Regions from separate parts of the Virgibacillus salarius genome, predicted to be linked through region 2. Evidence: riboswitches for the same ligand, from Rfam matches in the RefSeq annotation. Region 2 holds a riboswitch; each other region holds the start of a gene.
What was found. A riboswitch is a leader RNA that binds a small molecule or an ion and turns the genes downstream of it on or off. The one in region 2 is predicted to bind S-adenosylmethionine.
Positions count from the first base shown of each region.

Region 1: linked by a shared signal. The riboswitch ahead of ABDZ84_RS06375 (YezD family protein) and the one ahead of ABDZ84_RS01520 (methionine ABC transporter ATP-binding protein) in region 2 are both predicted to bind S-adenosylmethionine.
Region 3: linked by a shared signal. The riboswitch ahead of ABDZ84_RS15430 (methionine ABC transporter ATP-binding protein) and the one ahead of ABDZ84_RS01520 (methionine ABC transporter ATP-binding protein) in region 2 are both predicted to bind S-adenosylmethionine.
Region 4: linked by a shared signal. The riboswitch ahead of ABDZ84_RS09565 (PLP-dependent aspartate aminotransferase family protein) and the one ahead of ABDZ84_RS01520 (methionine ABC transporter ATP-binding protein) in region 2 are both predicted to bind S-adenosylmethionine.

Region 1 covers NZ_BAAACY010000043.1:26,769-32,976, reverse strand. The annotation lists gene ABDZ84_RS06380 (glycoside hydrolase family 13 protein) at 1-1,587, shown strand, start outside; SAM riboswitch class I at 1,661-1,777, shown strand; gene ABDZ84_RS06375 (YezD family protein) at 1,872-2,033, shown strand; gene ABDZ84_RS06370 (bifunctional homocysteine S-methyltransferase/methylenetetrahydrofolate reductase) at 2,260-4,110, shown strand; gene metE (5-methyltetrahydropteroyltriglutamate--homocysteine S-methyltransferase) at 4,140-6,208, shown strand, end outside.
Region 2 covers NZ_BAAACY010000008.1:60,372-66,579, forward strand. The annotation lists gene ABDZ84_RS01505 (M20 family metallopeptidase) at 1-740, opposite strand, end outside; gene ABDZ84_RS01510 (MetQ/NlpA family ABC transporter substrate-binding protein) at 770-1,588, opposite strand; gene ABDZ84_RS01515 (methionine ABC transporter permease) at 1,675-2,325, opposite strand; gene ABDZ84_RS01520 (methionine ABC transporter ATP-binding protein) at 2,315-3,346, opposite strand; SAM riboswitch class I at 3,419-3,522, opposite strand; SAM riboswitch class I at 3,604-3,710, opposite strand; gene ABDZ84_RS01525 (NAD(P)/FAD-dependent oxidoreductase) at 3,900-4,955, shown strand; gene ABDZ84_RS01530 (ABC transporter substrate-binding protein) at 4,972-5,937, shown strand; gene ABDZ84_RS01535 (hypothetical protein) at 6,060-6,208, opposite strand, start outside.
Region 3 covers NZ_BAAACY010000121.1:11,757-17,964, reverse strand. The annotation lists gene sufC (Fe-S cluster assembly ATPase SufC) at 1-356, opposite strand, end outside; gene ABDZ84_RS15445 (YuzK family famiily protein) at 634-804, opposite strand; gene ABDZ84_RS15440 (MetQ/NlpA family ABC transporter substrate-binding protein) at 1,087-1,917, opposite strand; gene ABDZ84_RS15435 (methionine ABC transporter permease) at 1,957-2,625, opposite strand; gene ABDZ84_RS15430 (methionine ABC transporter ATP-binding protein) at 2,615-3,646, opposite strand; SAM riboswitch class I at 3,751-3,861, opposite strand; gene ABDZ84_RS15425 (thioredoxin family protein) at 3,930-4,253, opposite strand; gene ABDZ84_RS15420 (toprim domain-containing protein) at 4,312-4,668, opposite strand; gene gcvH (glycine cleavage system protein GcvH) at 4,896-5,279, opposite strand; gene ABDZ84_RS15410 (arsenate reductase family protein) at 5,479-5,835, opposite strand.
Region 4 covers NZ_BAAACY010000070.1:9,819-16,026, forward strand. The annotation lists gene ABDZ84_RS09555 (YpmS family protein) at 96-719, opposite strand; gene ABDZ84_RS09560 (SGNH/GDSL hydrolase family protein) at 725-1,624, opposite strand; gene ABDZ84_RS09565 (PLP-dependent aspartate aminotransferase family protein) at 2,099-3,850, opposite strand; SAM riboswitch class I at 4,005-4,125, opposite strand; gene rarD (EamA family transporter RarD) at 4,261-5,163, opposite strand; gene megL (methionine gamma-lyase) at 5,329-6,208, shown strand, end outside.

The DNA.
Region 1 (6,208 bases), on a different contig from region 2:
GGCTCTACTCATTTCCATGATTTTTGGTTTACACAAGTAAAACCTACATTCCGAAGAATGCGTTATGCTTTCATTTGTTCTGACGATGAAGAATCCTATATTTACAGTGAGGGAGGATTTTTTACACATCTTCCTAAAGACATAGCTCATTATTTTTGTTTTCCATACTTGAACAAAACAGATGTTTTCAACCCACCTGACTGGGTTAAGAAAACAATATGGTACCAGATATTCCCTGAACGTTTTGCAAATGATAATGAGAAATTAAATCCTAAGGGAAGTTTACCTTGGAATTCAACCTGCCCTAGCCCCACTAATTTTTTTGGAGGAGATTTCCAAGGAATAATTAACCACCTTGACTATTTAGAAGCATTAGGAATTAATGGAATATACTTGACACCGATTTTTAAAGCGCACTCAAATCATAAGTACGATACGATAGATTACATGGAAATTGATCCACAATTTGGAGACAAGAAGCTGTTTCGTGAATTGGTTAAAAAATGTCATCAGCGTGGAATAAAAATAATGCTCGATGCTGTCTTTAATCATAGTGGATTTTACTTTCCTCCGTTCCAGGATGTACTAGAAAAACAGGAGCAATCAAGTTATACGGATTGGTTTCATATAAAAGATTTTCCTATCCGTACGGAACCAGTACCAAATTACGATACGTTTGCTTTTGTATCGACAATGCCCAAATTAAATACAGAAAACGCTGCAGTACGAAATTATTTATTACAAGTGGCTCGTTATTGGATTAAGGAATTCGACATTGATGGCTGGCGCTTAGACGTTGCTAATGAAATTGACCATTCTTTCTGGAGAGACTTCCGTCGTACAGTTAAAGAGGCCAAACCAGATGCCTATATTTTAGGTGAGATTTGGCATGATTCAATGCCTTGGCTACATGGAGACCAATTTGATGCAGTTATGAATTATCCATTTACAAACAGTGTCATTGATTTTTTTAGCAAAAATGAAATAAAAGCATCTGACTTTACAGCGTCAATTTCAACATTACTGCATATGTACCCACGAAATATTAATGAAGTAGCCTTTAATCTCTTGGATAGTCATGACACGCCTCGCGTGTTAACATTAGCAAATGGTAATGTAGAAAAAGTAAAATTAATGTATTTATTTCAACTATCATTTGCGGGAACACCCTGCATTTATTACGGTGATGAAATTGGCATGCAAGGTGGTGAAGATCCTGGATGTCGCTCATGTATGGAATGGAACACCAACAGGCAAAATCTTGAACTATTTCAATTCATTCAAACACTCATCACATTGCGAAAAACAGATCCCCTTTTTGGCAATTATGGTAATTTCAGATTTATTTATGATGATAATGAAGCAAATCTTATTTGCTATGAAAAAAGGAATATAAATAGGCGCCTAGTTTTTATTTTACACGCAGGAAAAATGAAAACAAAGCTTAGCATCCATTCTATCATGGACGAGACTAAATCTATTAGTGAATGGTTCCTATCAAAACAAGGAATGATCAGGAAAGCATTGGATTCTAAAACCGATCCATTAATAATACAGCCACTTAGCTATCGTATTTTTGAAATGTAATAATTTTTTAAAATTTTCTCTTGACAGTCTATTTACTTTCTAAGATAATGAGTACAATCAAAACTTCATAATTTACCTATCGAGAGTCAGGGGAGGAAACTGGTCCATTGATCCTGCGGCAACCATACTCATTCAAAAAGAGTAATACGGTGCTAAATCCAGCAAACGAAAGTTGTTTGAAAGATGGGAACTGTAATGTATAAGCCAATCAAACCTCTTTCAATCTGAAAAGAGGTTTTTATTTTTTTCTCTAACTATTTTGGTGATTTAAAAGGAGGGATCAGATGGCACAGATCGATGATACGAAAATAAACGATATTATTTCAGCAATTCAAAGGGTCGAGTTTGGATCATTAGTAATTACGGTTCATGAAGGAGAGGTTACACAAATTGACACAACGGAGAAAAAACGCTATCCATTAAAACCAAAAGTAAAGAGAAAGTGATAGGAAAATAATTCTTTCACTTCTTTCATTATTACTCCACTTTGTTCGTATGTTGCGCTTATTGGAACACCAATGGCCATATTTGCAAAGTCGAAGTAAAGCTACTTAAATAACTTTCGCTTATGCTGATTAGACGACTAAAGGCACCCACTTGAAGAAGAATATATTCTTCGTATTAGTAGGGTGTCTTTTTTTAAATAAAAATTGGAAAGGAGTGTGATGAGAGATGGATTTATTAACTGAATTAGATAGAAGAATCCTTATTGGTGATGGTGCAATGGGGTCTTTACTTTATTCCTATGGAGTGGATCACTGCTTTGAAGAATTAAATCTTACATTAGAAGAACAAATTGCACAAATTCACCAAGCATATATTCATGCTGGTGCTGATTTAATTCAAACAAATACGTATGGTGCCAATTATATTAAGCTCGCCAGATATGGATTAGAGGATCAAGTAAAAAAAATCAATACAGCCGCTATAAAAATAGCAAAGCAAACGGCTAGTGAGGATGTATTTGTGCTTGGAACGATTGGTGGTATACATGGTACACAAACACTTCAAGCCACGAATGATGAAATTAAGAGAAGCTTTAGAGAACAGTTATATTGTTTACTATTGGAGGGGGTAGACGGTCTAATCTTAGAAACCTACTACGATCTAGAAGAGTTGACAACTGTACTTGAAATAGCTAGAGAAGAGACAGCGCTACCAATTATAGCGAATGTATCCATGCATGAGGCAGGTATACTACAAAACGGCATCCCTTTACCAGAGGCATTACAACGGTTACAAAACACAGGAGCAGATATTGTCGGAATTAATTGCCGCTTAGGTCCATTTCATATGCTTGATTCTTTAAAGGAGGTCCCTTTACTAGAAAGGTCATTTCTTGCAGCTTATCCAAATGCTAGTCTTCCTGCATATCGTGACGGAAAACTTATCTATGAAAATGAGCCAGATTATTTTAAAAGCTGTGCCAAAGATTTTCGTAATGAAGGGGTAAGGCTTCTTGGAGGATGTTGTGGAACAACTCCCGCCCATATTCAAGCAATTGCAGAGGGCGTTAAAGATTTAGAGCCGTTACAGGAAAAAGAAGTAATTCCTAAAGCAGAACCGATTGAAATTCGTAATAGTCCAATAGATAAAGAGCCCCGCTTAATAGATATGGTAAAGCAAAGACATTCTATTATCGTTGAATTCGACGCACCGAAACACTTAGATACGGAGGAGTATTTGGAAGGGATTAGAGCTTTAGATAAAGCAGGTATTGATGCAATTACACTTGCTGACAATTCATTGGCAACACCTAGAATCAGCAATATAGCAATCGCTGCAAAAATCAAACAGGAAATTGGTATCAAACCACTCGTGCATTTAACTTGTAGAGATCGCAATTTAATCGGATTGCAATCACATCTAATGGGATTACATGCACTTGAGATCAATGAAATCCTAGCCATTACTGGAGACCCTACTAAAATAGGAGATTTCCCTGGGGCAACATCGGTTTTCGACCTAACATCACTTGACTTAATTAAACTCATAAAACAATTTAATCAAGGTTTGTCATTCTCTGGTAAATCACTTAGACAACCTACTAAGTTTCAAGTTGGTGCGGCCTTTAATCCCAATGTTGCAAGACTAGATAAAGCTGTTAAGAGAATGGAAAGAAAAATAGATCGAGGTGCTGATTACTTTCTAACACAACCAATATACAGTAAAGAAAAAATTATCGAGCTTGCCGAAGAAACACAGCATATAGATAAGCCAATATATGTAGGCATTATGCCATTGACATCAACCAAAAATGCAGAATTCCTGCACAATGAAGTACCAGGAATTAAAATGCCAGAAATTATTCGGCAACGAATGAAAAACGTAGCAGTAGATAAGCAACAGTCCATCAAGCAAGGAATTGAGATTGCAAAGGAATTGCTTGATACTGCGCTAACACATTTCCAAGGCATCTATTTAGTAACCCCATTTATGCGTTATGACATCAGTATACAATTAGTAAACTATATCCATAAATCTTTAGAGATAAACCATTCATCAATGATGAAACGAATATAACCAAAATACAAATTACAGGAGGAAAAAGAATGACATTTACTGCAATTAGCTCTAACTTAGGTTACCCAAGAATTGGAGAAAAAAGAGAATGGAAACGAGCGCTGGAAAGCTTTTGGAAGGAAGAAATTACAAAAGAACAATTAATTAAAGAAACAGATAAAATCAGGTTAAAAAATTTGAAAAAGCAACAGGAGCTTGGCATTGATCTAATACCAGTTGGTGACTTCTCTTTCTATGATCATGTGCTTGACACATCAGCAATGTTCGGTGTTATTCCAGAACGTTTTTCTTACAATGGTGGAAAGGTTGATTTAGAAACCTATTTTGCTATTGCCCGTGGAACTAAAGATGCTGTTGCTTCAGAAATCACCAAGTGGTTTAATACGAACTATCATTATATTGTTCCCGAATTGGAACATGCACAGCCTATACTAACAGAAAATCGTCCACTTGCTTTTTATAAGGAAGCAAAAGAAGAATTAGGTATCGACGGTAAACCTGTAATCTTAGGCCCAATCACATATTTAAGCTTAGCAAAGGGGTATAAAGAGGAAGAATTCGATGAATTACTGGATGTGTTTGTTCCATTGTATCTGCAAATATTGGAGGAATTAGAATCAGCAGGAGCTACATGGGTCCAGATAGACGAGCCTATCTTTGGAACCAAATTAGATGATGCAGTGATTCAAAAAGCAAAAAAAGTCTATACGCAATTCTGCGAAGCAGCACCAAAACTAAAACTCATTTTACAGACATACTTTGAACATGTGATCAATTATGAATCTATTATTGAATTCCCTGTTGCAGCAATCGGTCTTGACTTTGTTCATGGTGATAGCTTACAACTAATTAAGCAGTTTGGTTTTCCTAAAGATAAAGTATTAGCTGCTGGTATTATTAATGGTCGAAACGTTTGGCAAGAAAACATAGCAGATAAGCTTTCTATTATTGAAGAAATAAAATCAATTACGACTATTCAAGATATTATTTTACAGCCTTCCTCTTCCTTATTACATGTACCGGTAACGAAAAAGCTAGAAGTGGATTTAAATCCAGATATAAAAGCTGGCTTATCCTTTGCTGACGAAAAGCTTGAAGACATTACTACACTTACAAAGGGCTGCAACGATGGAGAGCATAGTATTGCCACTAAAATAAAAACGAACCAAGAACAGCTTGCGCGCTTTAATAGTTCAGCATTGCGAACAAATGACCAAGTTAGAAAAGAGCTTCAGAGCCTAGATACTTCCGATGCAAAGCGGCCATTACCGTTCAATCAGAGGATTAAAAAGCAGCAACACGAATTAAAACTTCCATTATTACCAACGACGACAATTGGGAGCTTACCACAAACCCCAGTAGTAAGAAAAACAAGAACAAAGTGGCGCAAAGGGGAAATATCTAATGAAAAATACGAGCAATTTATAAAAGATAACATCGATAAATGGATTACTATTCAAGAGGAGCTTGAGCTTGACGTTCTAGTTCATGGCGAGTTTGAACGAACTGACATGGTTGAATACTTTGGTGAAAAACTAAATGGTTTTGAGGTCACAGCATTTGGTTGGGTGCAATCGTACGGTTCCCGTTGTGTAAAACCACCTTTGATTTTTGGTGATGTATCCTTTAATAAGGCAATGACAGTTAAGGAAAGTGTATATGCACAATCGTTAACAGAAAAGCCAGTGAAAGGAATGCTAACTGGACCTGTCACTATTTTAAATTGGTCCTTTGTCCATGATGACGCTCCACGTTTTACGATACAAAACCAGATAGCTCTGGCACTGCGAAAAGAGCTTGAAGCACTTGAAGAAAATGGTATTCAAATTATTCAAGTAGATGAGCCTGCCTTACGTGAAGGGTTACCGTTAGATGAAAGGAAATGGGAAGATTATTTAGAAGCAGCAGTTTATGCTTTCGGCTTAGCAACTTCAGCTGTGAAAGATAGCACACAAATTCATACGCATATGTGCTATTCAGAATTCCATGATATCTATGAAACCATTGATGCATTAGATGCAGATGTCATTTCTATTGAAACATCAAGAAGTCATGGGGAGATGGTAACTACGTTTGAAGAGAATACGTACGAAAAAGA
Region 2 (6,208 bases):
CGTGCCTTTGCATATTCAGGAACCACATTAGGAGCATGACCACCATCTGTAATAATTCCATGAATACGTACATCACTTGGTACATGCTGACGTAAAGCATTTATCCCGTTAAACAATTGGATCACACCATCCAATGCATTTATTCCTTCTTCTGGATGCGCTGATGCATGAGCTGGCTTCCCAAGAAATTCGAAATCTAATGGATCTACAGCTAAGCTTGGTGACGTTAGACTAGTTTCGGCACCTGGATGTACGATAATTGCAGCATCAAGCTGGTCAACAAGCCCTCCCTTTACAAAACTTCCTTTCGCACTGCCATTAGGTCCACCTTCCTCAGCTGGTGTTCCTAATACAACTAAATTCCCACCAATTTCATCAATTACTTTACTTAGACCAATTGCAGCAGCAATACTGGTGGCGCCTATCACATTATGGCCACATGCATGCCCAATTCCAGGCAACGCATCATATTCCGCTAAAAATCCAATGGTCCGTCCTTTAACTCTACCATGTTTCTTTGCGATAAACGCTGTTTGGTGCCCGGCTATATCTTTTTCAACGTCAAAGCCTTCCTCAACTAAAATATCTGTTAATGTTTTAGCTGCAAAGAATTCCTGATTTCCGATTTCTGGGTTCTCATGTATGGTATGACTAATCCCTATATATCTTTCTTTATTCGCATCAATATAAGTTGCAATTCGCTTTTTAAGTTCCACAATATTACCTGTAACGATAGTCATCTTCTTCACCTCTCTATATTATTATTTGTCTAATGTCCTATTTCATTTAACGGTACGAACGTTGGAATTGAATTTCCGTCTCTTTCTTTTTCTATAAAATTCGCAACATCCTCGGTTTGATAAATATCTGCTAATTTCTTCAACACTTCATCATCTTGATCCTCTTTTTGGACAGCGATGATATTTATATATGGCGTTGCTGTTTCATCTTCATGGTAAATGGAATCATCTAACGGGCTAAAACCTGCATCAACTGCAATCCCATTATTAATAATAGAAGCATCGACATCAGGTAAAACACGCGGTGTTTGACCAGCCACTAGCAATTCAAATTGAAGATTCTTTGGATTCTCAACAATCTTATCTAATGAACCATTGCCATCAAATCCTTCTTCTAACGTTATCAACCCTGCGTCCTGTAACAACAATAGACCTCTCCCCATATTTGTTGCCTCTTTTGCTAAGGCAATGGTTCCACCTTCTGGAATATCTTCTGGACGATCATGCTTTTCAGAATATAAGCCCATTGGAGCAATAACTGTTGTTGCAATTGGGGTTAAATCTAAATGATGTTCTTCAATAAAAGCATCAAAATAAGATACCGTCTGAAAAGCATTTGCATCGATTTCCCCCTCAGCTAATGCTAAGTTGGGCTGAACATAGTCAGAAAAACGAACGATTTCGACATCTATCCCTTCTTTTTTTGCTTTTTCTGCCACGTAATCCCAAATGGCTGTATCTGATCCACTAATCCCGACTTTCACTGTTGTAGCTGCATCACTACTCGAACATGCTGTGATAATGCTTGTCAATATAATCAATAAAAAACGGATGGTTATTCTTTTCATGCTGTTCTCTCCTTATTTTTAAATACGTTACTTAACGATAAATGCTTTAAAAAATAGCTAGAAAAAAGCGTTCAAATTAATAGTCATTACCGACGTCTAATTTTTTTAGAAATGAAATTGCCTGTAGATTGTAAGCCTTGAACCATAATAACGAGAATCCCTACGGTGATAATCATAACCAATGTATCAAAGCGTTGATATCCGTAAGTAATAGCTAAGTCGCCAAGGCCTCCACCCCCTACTGCACCTGCCATGGCAGATGCACCTACGAGTCCAATGGTGGCAATCGTAATACCCAATAACAAGGAGCTAAGCGCTTCTGGAATAAGGAAGCGCATAATTATCTGTTTAGGTGTTGCACCCATAGCCTGTGCTGCCTCCATCACACCTGGATCAACCTCTAGTAGTGAATTTTCTATTAATCGAGCAATATATGGGCCAGCATATAAAATCATTGGAACAATAGCTGCCGCAGTTCCAATTGAAGTTCCAACTACCAAACGAGTAAATGGTATGACAGCAACCATTAAGATAATAAACGGAATAGATCGGAACACATTTATAATGGCATTTAATACGGTAAAAACTGCTTTATTTTCCCATAAATGACCTTTTCTTGTGACAACAAGTAAAATCCCTAAGATTAGACCAATTACAAACGAAAAAAGCAAGGAAACGCCAACCATTACAATAGTCTCCCATAATGCTTCCACAATTTGTTGACCATTAACTAACATCTGCTAGCACCTCCTTTACCGTTACCTTCTGTTGGTGAATATGCATGATAGCACGATTTATTTCATTTTCATCACCATCTAGTTTGACGATTAAATTGCCAAATGGTGTTCCCTGTAGCTCCGTAATACTGCCAAATAACACATTTACATCAACCGCATATTGCTTAGCAATTTCTGATAATAGCGGTCGTCCCGTCGATTCCCCAAGGAATACAATTCGATAAATTTTCTGACGTTGATCCAGCACTTTTAACAGCTCATATACGGATCTAGGAATATCATCATGCATCACAGACCGTACAAATTTATGTGCAATCTCTGTCTTTGGCTGTGCAAACACTTCGAATACGGAACCTGCTTCTACTACTTTCCCCTCATCCAATACCGCTACCTTATCGCAAATCTCGCGAATAACCCCCATTTCATGCGTAATAATCAAAATGGTTAGGTTATATTCTTCATTTATCTTCTTTAGCAGCTGTAAAATTGATTTCGTAGTTTCTGGATCTAGTGCTGAAGTTGCTTCGTCACATAATAATACCTTTGGCTTCGTAGCAAGGGCACGAGCAATTCCTACACGCTGCTTTTGTCCACCAGATAGTTGATCTGGATAATTATCTGCTTTATCTTTTAATCCAACAAACTCTAGTAGTTCTATAACCCGACGCTTCACTTCATCTTTTGGTACATTAGCAAGTAATAACGGCATCGCTACATTTGCGAATACTGTTTTAGCATTTAATAAATTAAAATGCTGAAAAATCATCCCGATGCTTCGTTTAGCTTCACGTAGATCCTTTGGAGAAAGGCTTAGCAAATCTTGATTATTAACCGTTACTTTTCCCGAAGAGGGACGTTCTAATAGGTTCACACAACGAATAAGGGAACTTTTCCCAGCACCACTAAAACCGATAACACCAAAGATTTCACCTTTTTCAATGTGCAAATTCACATCTTCTAATGCCTTTATTTGTTGTTGCTTTCCATTATAAATTTTACTTACACGTTCAAACGTAATCATGATGTATCACTCCTTTATGTCTGTACTAAAAATGCCTCTTCAGTTAAGAAGAGGCATCCATATACTATCCTCTTCTTATCTTTCAAGCTCTTAGCTTGCTGGATTTGGCACAGTACTTCATAGAGTCTGTTGCCGAGGTTTCAAAGGGCCAGTCCCTCCACCTCTCTGGATAAGAAGTTACGCTATAAAATTTTGTTCCGAATAAAAAAATCCCTCCTTGTTTGTAAGAAGAGATTTCCATATCTATTGGCGCTCTCTTCTTATTTTCCAAGCACAAATGACTTGTTGGATTTGGCACAGTACTTTGTAAAGTCCGCTGCCGAGGCTTCAAAGGGCCAATTCCCTCCACCTCTCTGAATAAGAAGTTTATATTTTGTAATTGATATATACAATACTACGCTTGCGACATCCTGTCAATTACTATTTGAAAATTTTTTATAAACCTGTCATTTATTTTTCTAACCGTTTATTGCTTTACTAAAAAAATTCTGTATAATTAGTCATAGTGATAATGATTCTCATTATCATCAATGGCGAAGGAGGTAATTATAATATGCAACATTTAGATATTACAGATGTAACTATTGTTGGTGGTGGACCAGCAGGTTTATATGCATCTTTTTATAGTGGCATGAGGGATTTATCAACTCGTATTATAGAATATCAACCAAAGCTTGGTGGTAAGGTACACGTATATCCAGAGAAAATGATTTGGGATGTAGGTGGATTAACTCCTGTAACTGGAGCTACCTTAATTGATCAAATGGCAGAGCAAGCATTGACATTCGATCCTGAAGTCATTCTCAACGAAAAAGTTACAAAAATAGAGAAAAATGAAGATAACCTATTTGTATTAACTTCCCATTCTGGTAATCAATATTTAAGTAAAACAGTAATTCTTGCAGTTGGTGGCGGTATATTAAATCCAATTAAAATTGATATTGAAGGTGCAGATCGATTTGAGGTAACAAATCTGCATTATACCGTACAAAGTCTTGAGCATTTCAAAAATAAAAACATTATCATATCTGGTGGGGGAAACTCAGCCATTGATTGGGCTAACGAATTAGAACCAATAGCTAAGCAGCTACATATGGTGCATCGTAAAAATGAATTTACAGGACATGAAGCACATATTTCGCAAATCATGAATTCTACAGCTAACATCCATTTTAATTCAACCATTGAGAAGTTGCATGCTAATGCACAAGGCGATCAAATCGAAGCCGTGGAAATACGAAACCACGAGACAAATCAAGAAGAAGAAGTGAAAACAGATGCGCTTATCATTAGCTATGGCTATGAACGAGAATTAACGTTTATTAAAGAAAGCCCTTTAAATATTGAAATAGAAAGGGATTTCTTTGTAAAAGGAACCTCGAAATCAGCTACTTCCATTGAAGGTCTTTATGCAGCTGGTGATATCTTATCGTTTGATGGGAAGGTACACTTAATTGCTGGAGCATTTGTAGATGCAGCGAATGCCGTTAATCAAGCAAAACTATTATTAGAACCTGATGCAACAGCAAAAGCAAGGGTATCTTCACATAACGATAAATTTAATTCAAGAAATAAAGCGCTATTAAGGCATCTATATCAAAAATCATAAGCTAAGGAGATTGAAAATGATTAAAAAATTGCGCTTACCAGTTTTTCTAGTTATTCTTGCTGTCTTCTTATCAGCATGTGGTGGTAATAATAGCTCAGAAGAAGAATCAGAAAATCAAGATAGCAATGAAGATAATAATAAACAAGAAGAAATGCGTAGTTTTGAAACCGCTAAAGGGAATGTCGATATACCAGTTAAACCAAAACGAATTGTCACCGACTACTACGGGGGCGAACTACTGTCCGTAGGTGCAAACGTAGTAGGTGCTGAACCAACAGCATTTGATAATCCATTTATATCAGATTTATTAAAGGATGCAACAGATGTTGGCTATCCACTCAATGAAGAAAAAGTATTATCGCTAAAACCGGATCTAATCGTCGTTATGTATGATGATAATTACGAGGCATTATCTAAGATCGCTCCAACCATTCATATCCCATACGGTACTACATCCGATGTAGAAGAAACCGTTAAGCTATTCGGTGACATCACAGGTAAGCCGGATCAAGCAGAAGCATTCCTCACTGACTTTCATAAAAAAGGAGAGGAAGGTCGTAAAAAATTAGAGGGTGTTATCGAGCCGGATGAAACATTTGGCATTTATGAGCTTACAAACAAAGGGGAATTGTGGACCTTTGGTGATAATTCGGGTAGAGGTGGACAAGCCTTGTATAATGCGCTCAAATTAAAGATGCCAGAGAAGAACAGTGAAGGAGAAAGTACGAAACAGCTTTCTCTAGAGGTACTCCCTGACTATGCAGCTGATTATATGTTCTTAACCACGTATGACCCTGAAAATGAAGGGACAGCTTTACAAGACTTGAAAGATTCTGCTGTTTGGAAAAATTTACAAGCTCATAAACAAGATCAAATCTTCTATAATGACTTTGATATTTTTTATCGTTACGACCCAATTGCAGTAAAGAAACAAATTGATTTATTCGTTGAGATGATTATCGAACGTAAAGAAAATCAGTAATCAAGTAAAACAAACTACTTGTTGGTCACTTACCAGCAAGTAGTTTGTTTAATATAAAGATGGACTACTCCAAGATTTCTAGTATTTCTCTGTTTTCCATGTGAAAAACGTTTTTACTTTCCTCATGGCTTTGGATAAATGCTTAGCTCAAAGAAACCGACGATAACAATACAAAATGCGGTAAATACATAAATACTGAATGCTAACAAGGTAAAGGTTTTTTTAAAATTTATTCTTGTTAAACTAATTAAACCAAAAAGTGTACCAAGAA
Region 3 (6,208 bases), on a different contig from region 2:
AATGAGATTTCATTACCTTCACCACGGCGAGCATTTATAGATGAGCGAAGGAAATCAGAAGTAGTTACTCCACTGATCTCACTTGGATATTGCATAGCGAGGAATAGCCCAGCACGAGCACGTTCATCAACTTCCATTTCTAATACATCTTCACCATCTAATAGAACAGACCCTTCTGTAATCTCATACTTCGGATGTCCCATAATTGCAGAAGCTAATGTAGACTTCCCTGTACCATTTGGTCCCATTACTGCGTGGAATTCTCCACCTTTTATTGTAAGGTCTACACCTTTTAATATTTCTTTATCCTCAATTGAGACATGTAGATTCTTGATTTCTAATGTTGATCCTGCCATATCGATACCTCCAAATACAATTAGTTTTATTGTTACTTTGAAATGAATGCAAGATTCATTCTCACTTTATTCTCATTACAATCTTAAAGCATTTAGAATTTATTATCAACTCTTTTAAACAGAGTCAGTATTGTATAATAAATCCTTTATTTAATAGGATATCATGCATACCCAATTATCATCAAAAATAAAAGGTACGTATGTACAATAAGCATACGTACCTTTTATTTTCTCATCTATATTTCTAAATAACGCTTTACTTTCTCAGTCGATTTCATTATTTTTTCATGTGTCCGTCATACTCAGCAGCAAAATGCTTACACTTCTCATGCTCTTGCTGACGCTTTTTTTCAATTGCCAATCGCTTTTCTAACTTTCTTTCATACTCAGCAAATCCGATATGATGCGTCTGTTGCATAGCCTTCTCCATTTCAGAAGTGTAATTCATTTCTATTCCGCTATTGATAGGGAATCATCCTTTCTTATTTTATGACAATAATAAGGTTAACACAGAGGTGATTCCCAAAACAAAACGAATTTAAACGTATTATTCAGTTTATTGATCAGTATTTAACGGTTATTTAAGCCAAATAAACATCCTCATACAGTTTCTACTGATAACGCACATATACTCCCTATTCTTCATAAAAGCTATTACATCAAACTGCTGGATCAATGTCTTGTTGATATTCACTTTGTTAAAAGTAATTTTTTTAAAACGTTAGTCTGCTTATTTTTTGTCGCCAACAGGTACGACTGCACCTTCGTATTCTTCTTCAATAAACTTCTGAATTTTTTCAGAATGTAGTACGTCTACAAGCTTATTTAATGCTTTATTGTCCTTATCCTCTGCTCTTACTGCGATAACATTAACATATGGTGAATCCTCATCTTCTATGAATAATGCATCGTCAGTTGGGATTAACCCTGCACCAATAGCATAATTTGTGTTTATGACTACTAATGATTCTTCATCTGTTTCATAAATTTCTGGTAAAAGTGCTGGGTCATAATCTGGTGAAAACGTTAAATTCTTAGGGTTTTCAGTAATATCATCAAGCGTTGCTTCTGATGTCTTTACTCCATCTGCCAATTTTATTATCCCATTCTTTTCAAATAAACCTAGTACACGACCACGATCAGACACAGAATTACTTAAGACTACTTCTGTTCCTTCTGGAATCTCCTCTATACTCGAAATGCCTTTGGAATAAACACCAATGGGTTCAATATGAATTCCATCGATATAATCCAACTTATATCCAGTATCACTTATTGTTTGCTCTAAATACGGAATATGTTGAAAATAATTAGCGTCTATTTCTCCATTAGCTAAGTCATCATTCGGTAATACGTAATCCTCATATTCAGTTATTTCCAATGTAATGCCTTCTTCTTTTAATAATGGCTTAGCCTCTTCAAGAATTTCAGCGTGAGGTGTGCTAGAAGCGCCTACTTTAATCGTATTTGCATCGGAGGAAGCTTCATCATCTCCGCCGCATGCAGCTAACACAAATCCTAAACTTATAATGATTAACACGGATAACCACAATTTTTTCATTTTATTCGCTCCTCTTAACTTGTTCATTTTATATCGTTCTTATCTTTTGTCTAACTTTCTTGATACATAATCGCCAATAAATTGAAATAGAAAAACAATGCATACAATAATGATGGAACATATAAGTACAACATCAAAGTCCCTACGTTGAAAGCCAGAGTAGTAGGCGTAGCTGCCTAATCCACCTGCACCAATTGCACCTGCCATCGCTGTATAACCAATTAATGCAATAGCTGTTACCGTAATACCCGAGATCAATGCTGGCATTGATTCAGGTAACAATACTTTAAAAATAATCGTACTGGTCTTTGCTCCCATTGCCTTTGCAGCCTCAACGACACCTTTGTCAACCTCTCTCAGTGCTATTTCTACAAGCCTTCCATAAAATGGAGCTGCGCCAATAATTAATGCTGGTAACGCCGCGTTTGGACCACGGATAGTTCCAATTAAAAAGTTAGTAAACGGGAAAAGCAACAAAATCAATATAATAAAGGGAATAGCTCGAAATACATTTACTACCGTCGCTATAACAAGATTTAATAACTTATTCTGCCAAATTCCACCTTTTTGAGTAAGGAATAGAAGCAATCCTAACAATAACCCAATAATAAACGTTCCAACTAAAGCAATGATCGTCATATAAAAAGTCTCATAAGTTGCTTCTATAAAATCTTCTACTTTAATATTTGGTAATAAATTAGTTAGCATCGTGGATAACCTCCAATTCTACGGAGGTTTCTTCACGAACAAACGAAATAGCTTTGTTCATATCTTTTTCATTACCGTCCATTTGAATAAATAAGGTTCCATAGGCACCAGCCTGTGTTTGCGTTATTTTCCCTTGTAAAATGCTAATGTCCACACCATATTTTTTTATAATTTGACTAATTAATGCGTCGTTCGTTGTTTCTCCAACAAAATGAAGTCTGATTAGCTTTCCATTTTGATAACGGTTCATAACATGTGATATATCACTATCTTCCTCGTCAGACCCCATAATTTGTTTGACGAACTTTTTAGTAACAGTTTGCTTTGGATGTAGAAACACATCGAGTACATTCCCTTGTTCTACAATCTTTCCATTTTCCATAACAGCAACTTGATTACATATTTTTCGAATCACTTGCATTTCATGTGTAATAAGAATAATAGTTAACCCTAAATTTTTATTAATATTAACAAGTAAATCTAATATTGCGTTCGTCGTTTCTGGGTCAAGTGCCGAAGTTGCTTCATCACATAATAAAACCTTTGGCTTATTTGCCAAGGCACGTGCAATACCGACTCGCTGCTTCTGACCACCACTTAGCTGGGCGGGGTAGGATGTTTCTTTTCCCGTTAACCCAACTAGCTCAATCAATGTTTTTACACGATTATCCCTTTCCGCTTTAGGAATCCCAGCTATTTCCAAAGGAAAAGCAATATTATCGGCAACAGTTCGCGACCAGAGCAAATTAAAATGCTGGAATACCATCCCAATATCTTGCCTTACTAATCGAAGTTCTCGTTTATTTAATGTCGTAATTTCCTTGTTATTCATTGTAATTCGACCACTGGTTGGTTCTTCAAGGCGATTTAATAATCGAACGAACGTACTTTTACCCGCTCCGCTATAACCAATAACACCAAAGATGTCTCCTTGATCAATCGAAAGGGTCAAATTATCTACAGCTGCTGTATTGCTTTTGTTTGAAGTAAAGACCTTACTCAAACCCTGTATCGATATCACACGTAATCCTCCTTTTATTTACATACATTTGTATTATGTCCTTAAATACAATTAAAAACGCCTTTCTGTAAGAGAACAGAAAGACGTTTGTTTGCCTTTTCGTCCCCTCATCTATCAAAGCCTAGGCTTTGCAGGAATTAGCACCTTTCAAGCATGATAGCTTGAAGGTTGCCGCGGTTTCATAGGGCCAGTCCCTCCACCGCTCAAGATAAGAGTTTTCAACTATTTAATTACGATAAAAGATATATTAGCATGCTGTATAAACAATGTCAACGATTTTCAGCTAACTATTCTTAAACATTTCCGGCTTATAATCTAATAAATATCGATAAATATTAGGTATGGAATGAAATGCGTACACTTTTTCTACAATTCGATTATCCTTCTTAACAACAAGACACGGTACACTTTCTATTTGATTATCCTGCATAAATTCTGGATACAAGGATGCATTCATCTCATAAAAAATGTCTTCTTGATGTACAGACTCAATTTTCTTTAGCATGGACCTTGCTAAATTGCACGTACCACAAAAAGGAGTAAATATATAAAGAAGGTAGTGGTCTCTTTTCAAAAGTTCGGCTGTAATTTGTTGCAAACATATCACCTTATTTAAACTCATTCATAGTGCTTGCTAAGTCCTACCCATTACTTTTACACCTTGTTTAGATTAAGAAAATCGGATTAACAGCGATTCGTTTACTCACTAATACTTGAGCTAAAATATTTTCAGGAGTTGTTGCTACTTCTCGATATTCACTACTAACATAGATGTGTTCTGCATGTGGTAGTTCTCTTGCCAATTGCTTTCGCAGTTTTTGGCCTGATTCATCCTCATCTACTAAAATGTAGACGTCTTTATCATCTAATGCGTAATCCTCTAACATTTGATCGAATCGTTCAACACCTAATGTTCCATTCGTACATATAATCGTTACATCGTCAGTAATAACCTTTCTAATTTGCTTTTTATCTGTTAAGCCTTCTACGATAATAATTTTTTCTAATTCGTCAGTTATCATCACATAGCACTCCTCAGTAAATCAAGCGGAAGGTTTTAATATCGCTCACTTCTACTATGTTATCAGTAGTTGTCTTTTCGAAATGTGACTTTCCTTTATTATATGATGAAATGTAGTTATTTAGTGATACGTCCAATTCGTAATGTTGAGCAATTAGTATAGCTGTAAAAACATGGCTGATTCCAACCAAAGGTTGTTTATCAGCCATTTATTTTTCTGATATGCAATTAGTCTTGATTTACGATCTCATCATATGCATCAGCAGATAATAAATCATCAAGCTCTGTCTCTTCAGATGGTTCAATCACGACCATCCAAGCTTTCTCGTAAGGAGATTCATTTACGAATTCAGGGCTATCCTCTAGCTCTTCATTCACTTCAATAACCTTACCGCTAATTGGAGCATATAATTCAGAAACTGTTTTCACTGATTCTACACTACCAAATGGTTCATTTACTTCTAATTCATCACCAGGTTCAGGGAGCTCTACGAACACAATATCTCCTAATTCATCCTGAGCAAAATCAGTAATCCCAATACGAACTTTTCCATCTTCTTTTTTTACCCATTCATGTTCTTTTGAGTATAATAATTCTTTAGGTACGCTCAAACTATCCCCTCCAATATGTAATTCACTTTTACTATACAAGGTATACGCGCAATTATCCAGTATTTCTTTTTAACTTTTCATATTATTTGTTCATACGGTTTTTTCCAAAAGTCCATAAATACATGTCTTATTTTGGACGTTTCTTTATGTCTGTTATTTTACGTAAGTCTATCCTAAACATGCTCTGTTCAAAGAGAAATTAAAGCCACGTATTTTCAAACATCTCCTCTTTAAAACCGACTGTTACTTTTGAGTCATCTGCGACAATTGGACGCTTAATTAGCATGCCATCGGTGGCTAATATTGTTGCCATCTCTTCATCAGATGCATCTTTTATTTTATCCTTGATATTTAGTTCTCGATATTTTTTTCCGCTTGTATTAAAAAACTTTTTGGCAGGAAGCTCACTTTTATCAAACAGATCTAATAATTCTTCTTTTTTCGGTGGAGATTCAACAATATGAATTAACTGATATTTAACCTGATGATCATCCAACCATTTCTTTGCTTTTTTGCATGTATCACAATTTGGATACCAATAAACGGTGACTGCCATGTAGACTCTCCTTTGTAATCTAGTTTAGATTTATTATAGCAAAATAGCGGATGTAAATTCGACTAAAATGTTGACCTATAAAAAGTGATGGTCTGATTCGAAAGTCATGTCTCTGGTCAACATTGAAAAAATTGGTTCTTGTCGAAGGCTTGCCATGGTCCCAGAGTCAACTTTTTCCGTATCTTATGTTTACTACCTGCGAGATCTTTCGCTCATGCTATTCCCACAGGCGTCTCCGCCATCCTCTCTGCAATTAGACACTAGAACATCGCCCCTTTCATCATATTGTAATTCACCAACCAAAAACAAAAATGAACTGATTGTTTATGAGGGATCTACGATAAAGTTATAACTAAATTAGAGATGATATCGA
Region 4 (6,208 bases), on a different contig from region 2:
TCCTTTATCTCCGTTGACTCGCTCCAGTTGCTAAATTTCTAATCGAGCGCTTGCGCTTTTTTTCTGTAATGAGACAGTAACGATAGGCTTTAAAACTATTCGATACCTAAAGTTTGGTAAGGTACGCGGAATTTGAATGCTAAGTTATTAGCGTCAAGGTCAATATGCTCAACAGCTACTTGAAAATTACTTTTTAGCTTCATATCTGTAACTGCAACATAGATAGCTTCATCTTTTGGATTTACCGTTACCCATTCGGGCATTGGTAAGTATTTATCAATATACTCCATAATTTTTTGGTTTGGTAATTCAAGTAATCCGATAGAGATCGATCTTTGCTTTAATATAATATCGCCATTATCTTGAACAAATGGCTCTAAATGAACAGATAATGGTACGGTTGTTGAAAATACTGGTAATTCACCAATTAAATGTACATCCTCACCTAACTCAATTCGATAGCGATGTTTTGTATCGTTGAGCATTTGATCGATATATGCGTTAATTAACTCATTCAAATTTTGTTTCGTCGTACGAACGACAAATTCTGAGCTTTCATCAGCTTTATCTGCATGTTGAGCCGGATAATCTACACGTGGTACTGGCCAAAAAATAAGTGCTAAAATAATGATTAATATGACAATGTTTAATGAAAGCAAGCCTATAAACCGCTTTTTCCACTTACTCCTCTTAGATCGACGTACGTTTCTTTCTGCCATATTACTCATCCTCTTTCATCTTCGTTTGTTAGGAAATCCAATACACGCTGGGCCATTCGCTTATAGCCGAGGTGATTCGGATGGAAATTATCTTCTGCAAATAGGTTTTCATCTGTGTTATCAAATAAATCTTTTGTCGGAATAAACGATACATTTTTTTTGCTAGCTGCTATTTCTTTCCCTGTATTATTCCAATTTTCAACAATGATTCCTAATTCCTTTATATCTTTAAAATATTTTTGGAATGGATTATAAAATCCTAATAAATAAATCTTTGTTTTCGGGTTAATTGTTTCAATTTTGGAAAAGATATGATGCAATCTTTCTTGATATTGTGCACGCTCTTTCGTGAAGTCTTCCATTTTTAAATTGGTAATGTTCTGCTTAAGGACTTGCATTATATCATTGGCTCCGATAGTTATTAATACTATATCAGATCGCTTAATCGAGGAAACAACTTCGGGTTTATCCAGTCTTTTAAGCAGCTGATCAGAGCGATTACCGCGGACACCTAGATTATCGAATGTTACTACTTTTTTATCCTTGTTAATAGCCCGTTCCAAAATCCCTACATATCCACCTTGTGCGGTTGAATCGCCAACTCCTTGTGTAAGGGAATCACCTATTGCTGTAACATGTGTTTTATTTGAAAAGAACTGAATGGTTTGTTCAACAGCACTTACTACCATTTCGGAGAATGGCTTTTCTTCCGTTTGATCATCTTGTTTTTCATCTTGATCTGTCTTAGTCGCTTCTTTCTGCTGATCCCCATTTGTTTTACTGTCTTTCTCCGAAATGATAACATCATTTAACTTTGGGTCAGGCTGATGTGTCAGGAAAAAGATAAGACTGATCCCTAAAAGCATCACAAAAATAGCACCGAAATAATAGTAGTTTTTCTTCATGTTTACTCACACCTATGCTGTTATGTTCATAACCTTTTTTCTTTATTGTCTCATGTATAAAATACATTCGAAAGTATTTCCTATATATATGTACTTCATAACTTGTTCAATGAAGGAAATAAAGTGAAACCTCAATCCGCTGGGGCTTTTGTCTATCCCTTACTGATTGCTAGTACCACAAGGGTATGACCTAAAGGACTTTCAATTAATCGGACATTTACTGACAGTCGATCCCCACATTTACCCATATTGGTTTTACTTTATTGCTTGAAGTAGGGATCTTACTGCCAGTTATATACGGGATAAAATAAGATCGCCTTCAATAACAGGCGATCAGTAAGGGAAGGTTATTTATAATTTTTCCAATCGGTAGTAAAAGTAAACCTCCTTTCTAAAAGTGAAACAGTTTTGTTACATAAATAATTAGTTCTAAATTTCTAAAATTAGTTTGATTCCAGCATACTGTTTGCTCGTTCAAACATGAGTGAGGTCAGAAGCATCGTCTTGTGATCGCAATGCTAAAAACTCGTCATAAGGATTTTTTGCGGTAATAACAGTGATCCCAGCTGCTTTGGCATATTCTAAAGTACTATTTTGATAAGGCTGTTCCAACCATACTATTTTTCCTTGTTTATTTATAACTTGTTCGATAACACCTGATGGGAGGTCTGATTGGAGAAACCATACAGCATCAAGCTCAGTTGGAATAGCTGATAAGTCTCTGAACACATGCTGAGATTCTTCAGTTGTTGAATGACTTATATAATAAAGCTCAAAACCAATAGATTGTAGCTGTTTGACTTTTTCCCTTTCTTTCTCTCCTGCATCTTCCCAGCCGTATACGGCAATGGTTTTTTTTCGTATATTTCCATTATTACGATCAAACGGAGAGCTAAGTAGCCAACTGATAGCGACGGAATCATTGGTTGTTATCGTTTTTGCTTCGCCAGTAGCTTCAGCGATAGCAGCATCTAAGGTGTATAATAAGTCGGTAACAGACTCCAAACCAATCGATAGACGAATTGTTTCCTCCGTAACACCACTAGTTTTTAATTCTTCAACGGTTAGTTGTTGATGCGTTGTTGAAGCAGGATGAATAATTAGTGATTTTGCATCACCAACATTAGCTACATGTGACCATAATTCAATACATTCAATTAATTGTCGTCCAGCTTCTCTCCCCCCTCGAATTCCAAAAGTGATGATAGATCCAGCACCTTCACTAAAATATTTTTTAGCTCGCTTGTTTGATGAATGGCTTTGTAAACCTGGGTAGTTCACCCATTCGATCGCAGGATTTTTAGCTAAGTATTCGGCAATTATCTGTGCATTTTTATTATGTTGAGGAATACGAAGATGCAAGGTTTCTAAACCCTGTAATAGTAAAAACGCATTATGCGGGCTAATACACGCACCAATATCACGCAATAATTGTACCCTTAATTTAGTAGCAAAAGCCGCAGGACCAACATCAATGAAACGGAGGCCATTATAGCTCTCATCTGGTTCTGTAAAGCCAGGGAATTTGCTGTTATTCCAATTAAACCTTCCGCCATCAACGACAACACCTCCAATGGTCGTACCATGTCCTCCTATCCATTTTGTAGCGGAGTGGACCACAACATCTGCTCCCCATGCTATCGGCTTAGCAATATAAGGTGCGAATGTATTATCAATTATTAAAGGAATATTATAAGAATGAGCTAAAGCAGCAATGGTCTCGACATCAAAGATGTGCAGACTAGGGTTCGTAATAATTTCACCGAAGATTGCTTTTGTTTTATCTGTGATAGCAGCTTCGACTTCATTCTTGTTCTTGCCATTAACAAATTTAACCGTTATACCATAGCGAGGAAGTGTGTTTGCAAATAGATTATAAGTACCACCGTATAAATTACTGTCAGCTATAATTTCATCTCCTGTACTAGCAACATTTAGGATAGCAAAGGTAATAGCTGCCATTCCAGATGCTGTTGCTACTGCTGCTACACCGTCTTCTAATTCGGCAATTCGTTGCTCGAAAGCATCTACGGTAGGGTTCCCTATCCGTGTATAAATGTTACCCGGTTCGGTAAGGCCAAATAGATTCTGTGCGTGCTCCGTGTCACGAAAAACATAGGATGTTGTTTGATAAATAGGGACAGCTCTAGAACCCGTGGTTGGGTCTGGCACCTGACCTCCGTGTAGTAATACTGTATCTGGTTGTTTCTGGTGAAATTTTGCCATTATTCATTCCTCCTAGGATAGTTTGTAGTTCTGTATTGCCACGACTAGTATTGACGTGGCCAGTTACTGAATAGCAATCCTTGTGTCTGGAGGAAGAGGGGGAAAATGAAAAAGCCCTCTTCCTAAGAAGAGGGCTTGGATTTAACCTTTCCTCCTCTTATCTTCCAGATCATAAAATGGATCTGTAGGATGTAGCACCGTAAAAAGCAATATTTCATCGCTTTTTGGTTGCTGGGCTTCACAGGGCCTATTCCCTCCACCGCTCTTGATAAGAGATGTATTTTTCTAAATTATTGAATATTATATAGGTGTACATAATCTTTTGTCAACCACTAGTTTTAAATCGTAACAAAAGGCAGGCATAATACCATCGCCAAAACGTAAGAAAACCTAGAGCATGTTATATCTTTTTATACATGCTTTTTCCTCAGTGGTCTTCGGTAGCTCGTAAGCATAAAGTTTACTAGAGCTATCCAAATGAACGCGAAAGCAATTAAATGAGCAGAAGTAAAGGCTTCTTTATATATAAATACGCCTAGTAATAACATTAATGTTGGTGCAATATATTGCAAGAATCCGACCATTGCTAAAGAAATGCGTTTCGCTCCACTTGCAAACAGTAACAAGGGAATTGCTGTCATAACACCTGCACCCATTAATAATAGGTTCGTAGATGAAAAGAATTCATGAAGCTGAAAGGCGTTATCAGGGTAAATGGCTAGGTAAATAATTGCGAAGGGGAGAATAAGCATGGTTTCAATGGTTAACCCTATCATTGGTCCGATATCGACCTTTTTCTTCAATAAACCATACAGTCCAAAGCTGATGGCAAGTAATAATGACACCCAAGGAAACACACCATAGCTTATCGTTAAATAAAGCACACCGATTCCTGCTAGAATAAATGAAATAGTTTGACGGAAAGTAAAGGCTTCTTTTAATACGATAATTCCTAGTAATATGCTTATAAGTGGATTAATATAATAGCCCAGACTTGCTTGAACAACATGATTACTATTAACGGCCCAAATAAATATTAACCAATTTAGACTAATTACTAGCGTAGCCAAAGAAATACCAAATAGCTTCTTTTTATTATGAAGCAATTCCTTCCATTCCTTCGTAAAATCCGACCATTTACGCATAATGAGAACAAGTAAAAATGTGAAGACGAAAGACCAAATAATGCGGTGAGCTAATGTTTCCCCTGGAGAAACATGGTCAAGAAGCTTCCAATAGATTGGTAGAAATCCCCATAATATGTATGCTGATGATGTGTAGATCATACCGTTCCGATCCTGATTAGCGTTCATAAGGTTTCATCCCTTCTTCCGGTATAAAGTAAATCTATTTTAGAATTGCTCCAGAAAAAAAGCAAAGATAACGTCTCTAAAGAAAACGTATTCATTTATGCGTTTATTTGAATAGGATATATATAGGTGGTCAGTTTACAAGAGTTTACGTGAGGAGGAATGGATGTGAAGAAGAAAGAAAAGCAATTGGAGACGAAGGTTGTTCATGAAGGTTATCATTCAGAAGAGATGTTAGGAAGTTTAGCAGCTCCTTTATTTCAAACCTCTACTTTTACATTTGATTCAGCAGAACAAGGAGAGCGGCGTTTTGCAAGGGAAGAGGATGGTTTTGTATATTCGCGTTTAGGTAATCCTACTGTACAGCTTTTGGAAGAGCGGATTGCGGCATTAGAAGGAGGGGAGCGAGGGTTGGCTTTTTCCTCTGGAATGGCTGCCGTTTCAGCGGTATTAATTTCACTAACAAAAGCAAATGATCATATTCTTTGTTCTTCCGGGCTTTATGGCTGTACGTATGGATTGTTATCCATGTTAAAGGATAAGTATCATATTAATCATGATTTCTCAGAAATGAATTGTGAGGAAGAGGTTTTGGCTTGTCTAAGGCCAGAAACAACCTGTATTTATATTGAAACACCAATTAATCCCACCATGAAGCTGATCGATCTACAAATGGTAGCAACGGTTGCAAAGCGCTACCATATTCCGGTCGTTGTAGACAATACCTTCTCATCCCCTTATATTCAGCGACCACTGGAATTTGGTTGTGATGTTGTTGTTCATAGTGCTACAAAATATATTGGCGGACACGGAGATGTAATTGGTGGTTTGGTAGTAGGAAGAAGTTCATTTCTTGACGGTGTTGCCATGACGACACAAAAAGATATTGGAGGCGTTCTTTCGCCATTTGATGCTTGGCTATTATTAAGGGGTTTGAAAACACTGCCGATTCGGCTTGATCGACATTCAGATAATGCAGAAAAGATTGTGGAGAAATTAGGTACTCATCCAAGGATTTCAACTATTTATTATCCAGGTGATAGGGAGC